2 linked regions of the Methylomagnum ishizawai genome follow. The protein of the gene in region 1 interacts with the protein of each later gene in a pairwise test. Links are inferred from orthologs where the notes say so. Each region holds a gene or a part of one and is shown in the gene's direction. Other genes may lie near its edges.

Region 1 (3,114 bases):
ACCAGGCCACCGACCGCGCCTTCCGCATCGGCCAGCAAAAGAACGTGTTCGTCCACAAGTTCATCACGCTCGGCACCTTGGAGGAGCGCATCGACCGCTTGATCGAGGAAAAGAAGGAAGTGGCCTCGCTCATCGTCGGCAACGACGAATCCTGGCTCAGCCGCTTGGATAACGAGACCTTCCGCGAGTTGATCGCCTTGAACCGGATGGCGGTGTTGGAATAGCGGGCGGGTAGAATACCGTCGATCCGACATCGTCCATCAGCACGGGTAAGCCCATGAACACCGAATCCATCCTCCGCGCCGCCGAAGCCATCCAAGCCGCCCTCCTGGCTCACGAAGCCGATATCGAAGCGCTGGACCGCGCCATCGGCGATGGCGACCATTTCATCAATATGAAGCGCGGGGCGGCGGCCGTGGTCGCGCTGCGCGACGAATTGGCCACGCTCGCGCCGGACGCCGCTTTGCACAAGATCGGCATGAAGCTCTTATCCAGCATCGGCGGCGCGTCCGGGCCGTTGATCGCCAGCTTTTTCCTGGCGATGGCGAAAACAATGCAAGAGCGGGGCGCGGACGGCTGGCCGCAGATCGCCGCCGCTTTCGCCGCCGGGGTCGCGGCCATCCAGAGCCGGGGCAAGGCCGATGTCGGCGAGAAGACCCTACTGGACGTGCTGATTCCGGTGTCGCGCTGCTTCACCCGGCTGGCAGAGGCGGGCACCGAACCCGCCACGCTGTGCGCCGAACTCAAGCGCGAAGCCGAGCAAGGCATGGAATCCACCCGCGACATGATCGCCAGCAAGGGCCGCGCCGCCTTCCTGGGCGAACGCGCCATCGGCCATATCGATCCGGGGGCCAAGACCAGCCAAGTCATGATCTGCACCGTGTGCGATTTGGCCTCGACTTGAAATCCCATCCCCTCCATCAGGAACCCCAGCCCATGAAGAAATTTATCAACGCGGTGGACGACGTTTTGGTCGAGAGCCTGTCCGGTTTCGCGGCGGCCCATGCCGATCTGGTCCGGCTCCAACTCGATCCGCATTACCTGTGCCGGGCGCAAAAAGCCCAAAACAAGGTCGCGATCCTCTCGGGCGGCGGCTCCGGCCACGAGCCTTTGCACGGCGGTTTCGTGGGTTATGGGATGCTGGACGCGGCCTGTCCCGGCCATGTGTTCACCTCGCCGACCCCGGACCAGATGCTCGCCGCCGCCGAAGCGGTCGAAGCGGGCCGGGGCGTGTTGTTCATCGTCAAGAACTACGCCGGGGACGTGATGAATTTCGAGATGGCGGCGGAACTGCTGCCCTTCGACCACGCCACCGTGTTGACCAGCGACGACGTGGCGGTCGAGGATTCCACCTACACCACCGGACGCCGCGGCGTGGCCGGCACCTTGATCGTGGAGAAAGTGGTCGGGAGCCTCGCCGAAACCGGGGCCGATTTGGCGGCCTGCCAAGCCCTGGGCGAGAAGGTCAACCGCCGTACCGCCTCCATGGGCGTGGCCCTGAGCAGTTGCACCGTACCGGCGGCGGGCCGCCCCACCTTCGACATCGGCCCGGACGAACTGGAAATGGGCGTCGGCATCCACGGCGAACCGGGACGCCGCCGCGAAGCGCTGCGCCCGGCGGATGCCCTCGTCGGCGATTTGCTCGCCGCCCTCCTCGAAGACCTGAAACCGCAGCCGGATAGCCGGGCCTTGCTGTTGGTGAATGGCTTCGGCGGCACGCCCTTGATGGAACTGTATTTGCTCTACCACGCGGCGGCGCGGTGGCTGGCGGAACGGGGAGTGGCGGTGGAACGCTCCCTGGTCGGCAATTACGTGACCTCGCTGGACATGGCCGGGGCTTCGCTCACGCTGTGCTTGCTGGACGACGAAATCCGCGCCCATTGGGACGCGCCGGTACACACCCCAGCCTTGCGCTGGGGCCGCTAAGCCATGGCGATCAAGCAAGGCAAGACCTGGTGGGGCCGCCGTTTCCTCGAAGGCTTGGAAACCTTCACCGAAAGCGGGCGCTTGGCGCGGGGCCGGCAGTATGCCGCCGCCCAGCGCATCGTCGAATGGGGCATCCGTGGCAGCCGGGTCGAGGCGCAAGTGAAAGGGCAGGCCAGCCCGTACTATGGCGTCTATGAAGAGCCGGTGTATCGGACCCTGGTCGAATTCACGCCCATCCCCGACACGGCCTGGGACGAGGCCATCGGCCAGATCGGCGGCAAAGCCGGGTTCGTCTGCCGGTTGTTGTTCAACGAGATGCCGGACGAGATCGAGCGGCCCCTGGCCCAACTCGGGCTGTCGCTCCTGCCCCAGGGCCGCAAGGATGTCGCCACCGCGTGTTCCTGCCCCGACCCCGGAAAGCCCTGCAAGCATGTCGCCGCGCTGTATTACGCCCTGGCGGCCAAGCTGGACCACGATCCTTTCCTGCTGTTCGAACTACGCGGCTTGTCCCGCGCCGATTTGGCGCTGCGGCTCAAGGCCACGCCCTTGGGTTCGGCCCTGGCGGCGGCGCTGACCGAGAACCTGGGCGAACCCGAACCCGCCCGCACATTCTTCCACCGCCCGGAGCCTATCGCCTTGCCCGCCACGGTGTCGCCCAGGGATTTCTGGCGCGGGGCCAAGCGCTTGCCGCAGGGGGTGGAATCGCCGCCGCCCGCCGCTTTATCCGGCATCCTGATCCGCAAGGGCGGGGATTACCCGCCGTTCTGGGATAAGGAATTGTCCTTCGTCGAGGCGATGGACGGCTTCTACGAGCAGGTGCGCAAGAAGGCCAAGGATTGGATGTAAGACGGCAATAGGCCGTTTTTGCTATAGTCGGGCCTTTGCAACCATTACAAAAAGCGAGGGATTTTTATGGAATCGCAAGCCGTGAAGGCGGGTTTGGCGTTCGCCGTGCTGATGATCGTGGGCTTCATCCTGGTCGGCACCACCCGCGAGACGCCGCAGGAGAAAATGCAGGGCGCGTTCCTGCAAACCTCGAATATGCTGGCCACCCTGGCCCTGAAGAAATGCGGCGAGGCGGTGAAAGCCGAAACCGGCAGCGAGCCTTACACGCCCTCCCAAACCGATGGCGACCACATGTCCCATGTCACCTTGATCTGGGAGAACATCGGTTCCGCCAAACGGGCC
Region 2 (3,190 bases), 240 kb from region 1 along the record:
GTGTTCTATGCCGCCCTCAACTACGACACCGGCACCACCGTGTTCCCGGCCTACCGCGACGCCGACCTGGAACAGCGCATCCTCGCGACCTACGACTCCGCGATGGAGACCCGGCGGATGCGGGACCAACCCGCCGAGGCTGCGAAACCGGGGGGGTGGCTACACGGGGCGCTGCTCGAAAGCCAACTGGACATCCTGGCCCAAGGGGCCTCCGATTGGAACCTGACCCCACTACGCCGCGCCTACCGCGACCAGGACGATCTTTGCCTGGACGCCGTTCTCGCCCACATCCGCGACGAAGCGGACCGCTCCGGCGGGATCGGACCCCGCGCGCTCGACGCCTGGCACCGCGACCGCCGCCAGGAAATCGACCGCCGCAGGCTGGGCCTGATCGTCCACCAGGTGGATGTGCTGGCCCGGCGCGGGGCTTGAAACCTTCCACAAGCATAGTCCGCCCCGCACGGGGCGGATTGTCAAAAGGGCTCCGGGACCATCCGCCGATGAGTTGCGGTACACTGGAAAAACAAGCCCCCGGTCCCATCGGGCCGATTTTCTACACAGCCACCGCATTGAGCGCTACGGACGGGACTTCCCAGCCCGTCGATCCATCCTTGACACCATGAACGACAACTACGACGCCTCTTCCATCGAAGTCCTTTCCGGCCTCGACCCGGTGCGGAAACGCCCCGGCATGTACACCGACACCGCCCGCCCCAACCATCTGGTCCAAGAAGTCGTCGATAACAGCGTCGACGAAGCCCTGGCCGGTTTCGCCAAGACCATCGACGTGCGGCTCATGGCCGACGGTGGCATCGAAGTCCGCGACGATGGCCGCGGCATGCCGGTCGATATCCATCCCGAACTCGGCGTGTCCGGGGTCGAGGTCATCCTGACCAAGCTGCACGCGGGCGGCAAATTCTCCAACAAGAACTACCGCTTCTCCGGCGGCCTGCACGGCGTCGGGGTGTCGGTGGTGAACGCGCTCTCCGACAAGCTGGAAGTCGAAGTCCGCCGGGGCGGCAAGGTATCCGCCATGGCCTTCGCCCGCGGCGAAAAAACCCAAGACCTCCGCATCATCGGCGACGCCCCCAAACGGGAGACCGGCACCACGGTCAGGTTTTGGCCGGAAGCCCATTATTTCGACACGCCCAAGGTGGCCGCGCCCCGGCTCAAAGCCTTGCTGCGGGCCAAGGCCGTACTCTGCCCCGGCTTGAAAATCAGCCTCAGCGACGAAGCCACCCAGGAAACCGAAACCTGGCACTACCAAAACGGCCTGCCCCAATACCTGCTGGACCGGATCGGGGCCAGGGAATGCGTGCCGGAAGAGCCCTTCGTCGGCAGCCTGGAAAGCCGCCAGGAAGCGGCGGATTGGGCCGTGGCCTGGACGGTGGACGGGGACATCGTGGCCGAAAGCTATGTCAACCTGGTGCCCACCCCGCAGGGCGGCACCCATGTCAACGGCCTCCGCACCGGCCTGACCGAAGCCGTGCGGGAGTTCTGTGAATTCCGCAACCTGCTGCCGCGCGGGGTGAAGATCGCCCCGGAAGATGTGTGGGAACGCTGCCATTACGTGCTGTCGGTCAAGTTGCAAGAACCGCAGTTTTCCGGGCAGACCAAAGAGCGCCTGAGTTCCAGGGAATGCGCCGCCTTCGTTTCCGGCGTGGTCAAGGACGCCTTCAGCCTGTGGTTGAACCAACACCCGGCGGTGGGCGAGCGTATCGCCGAATTGGTGATCGAAAGCGCCCAGAAGCGGCTGAAAGCCAGCCGCCAAGTCACCCGCAAGAAAGTCACGGCGGGACCGGCCCTGCCCGGCAAACTGGCCGATTGTTCGGGGCAGGATATCAACCTGTCCGAGTTGTTCCTGGTGGAAGGCGATTCCGCCGGGGGTTCGGCCAAACAAGCCCGCGACAAGGAATACCAAGCCATCATGCCCTTGCGCGGCAAAATCCTGAACACCTGGGAAGTCGAGCCGGGCGCGGTGCTGGCCTCGCAGGAAGTCCACGATATCAGTGTCGCCATCGGGGTGGAGCCGGGTTGCGCCGACCTGACCGGGCTGCGCTATGGCAAGGTCTGCATCCTGGCCGACGCCGATTCCGACGGCAACCATATCGCCACGCTGTTATGCGCCTTGTTCGTGCGGCATTTCCGGCCCTTGGTGGCGGCAGGCCATGTGTTCGTGGCGATGCCGCCCCTGTACCGCATCGACGTGGGCAAGCAGGTCTATTACGCCCTGGACGAATCGGAGAAAAAGGGCGTCCTCGACCGCATCGAGGCCGAGAAGATCAAGGGCAAGATCAATGTGCAGCGCTTCAAGGGCCTGGGCGAGATGAACCCCTCGCAACTGCGGGAAACCACCATGAACCCCGATACCCGCCGCCTGGTGCAACTCACCTTGGAGGAACTGGCGGAACAGGAGACCACCGACGAGCGCCTCGACATGCTGCTGGCGAAAAAACGCGCCCCGGACCGCAAAGCCTGGCTGGAGGCCAAGGGCAATCTGGCCGAGGTGTAGCGCTCATCGCGCCGCGCCCGCCACACACAAAAACGCCCGTCTCGGGAGACGGGCGTGGCATGGACCGGAAAACGCCTGGGGTTATTGGGCTTGGCCGCCGGAGTATTCCCGTGCGACGGTCCAGTGATATGAACAGGTATTGCTATGTCCCGCGTAGGAAGCCGACGCGGTCACCTTGAAGGTCGCGGATTCCCTGAGCTTCAGGGTGTTCCCCTTGGGATTGAGACTGCCGACAAAAGCGTATTTGACCGGGCTGAACTTATAGTTGTAGGACGCGCCTCCCGCCGAGCCGCTGCCACTCAATTGCTTGGTTTCATCCTGGAACACCTTGGATTGCTGGAAAATATACGAATCGTTCTGGTCGTCAACCATGAAGCTCAAATTGCGGCCCTTGCCTTTCCAGTCGCCGGCGAAAACACCCAAGCCCAACGTGTCGCCGGTAATGGTGAAGGTCTTGTCCGGGTTGAACTGGACACTGAGGCCGAGATTGGCCTGGCCTGGCAGCTTGACCTTCTTCCGACCGGCCCCCTGTCCGCCCACCTTGCAAGAAAAGGCATAGCTCACGTTATAGGCACCGGTCAAATTCCAAGTCGTGTCGCCCAATTTCGAGGCCTTGGCCGCCGCCATGGCCCCACCACTGAACGCGAAAGTGGCCATCGAAACCCCTACCCACAAGAT

Evidence for each region.
Region 2: the proteins of dhaK (region 1) and parE interact in binary tests that used the Escherichia coli proteins (3 or more experiments, as listed by UniProt). The link is inferred for Methylomagnum ishizawai from one-to-one orthologs.

What each region holds. Positions count from the first base shown.
Region 1 is NZ_FXAM01000001.1:189,320-192,433, forward strand. What follows is about bases 135-2,931. They hold dhaK (dihydroxyacetone kinase subunit DhaK), read left to right. Parts: upstream 135-936; coding sequence 937-1,926; downstream 1,927-2,931. Other genes in these bases: B9N93_RS00800 (DEAD/DEAH box helicase), read left to right, coding at 135-224; dhaL (dihydroxyacetone kinase subunit DhaL), read left to right, coding at 278-904; B9N93_RS00815 (SWIM zinc finger family protein), read left to right, coding at 1,930-2,772; B9N93_RS00820 (hypothetical protein), read left to right, coding at 2,839-2,931. Also shown: more of B9N93_RS00800, read left to right, coding at 1-134; more of B9N93_RS00820, read left to right, coding at 2,932-3,114. UniProt on the Escherichia coli protein: Dihydroxyacetone binding subunit of the dihydroxyacetone kinase, which is responsible for the phosphoenolpyruvate (PEP)-dependent phosphorylation of dihydroxyacetone via a phosphoryl group transfer from DhaL-ATP.
Region 2 is NZ_FXAM01000001.1:430,020-433,209, reverse strand. Bases 193-3,065 are described here. They hold parE (DNA topoisomerase IV subunit B), read left to right. Parts: upstream 193-619; coding sequence 620-2,512; downstream 2,513-3,065. Other genes in these bases: B9N93_RS01780 (hypothetical protein), read right to left, coding at 2,594-3,065; B9N93_RS01790 (class I SAM-dependent methyltransferase), read left to right, coding at 193-432. Outside these bases: more of B9N93_RS01790, read left to right, coding at 1-192; more of B9N93_RS01780, read right to left, coding at 3,066-3,169. UniProt on the Escherichia coli protein: Topoisomerase IV is essential for chromosome segregation; it is the principal protein responsible for decatenating newly replicated chromosomes. It relaxes supercoiled DNA.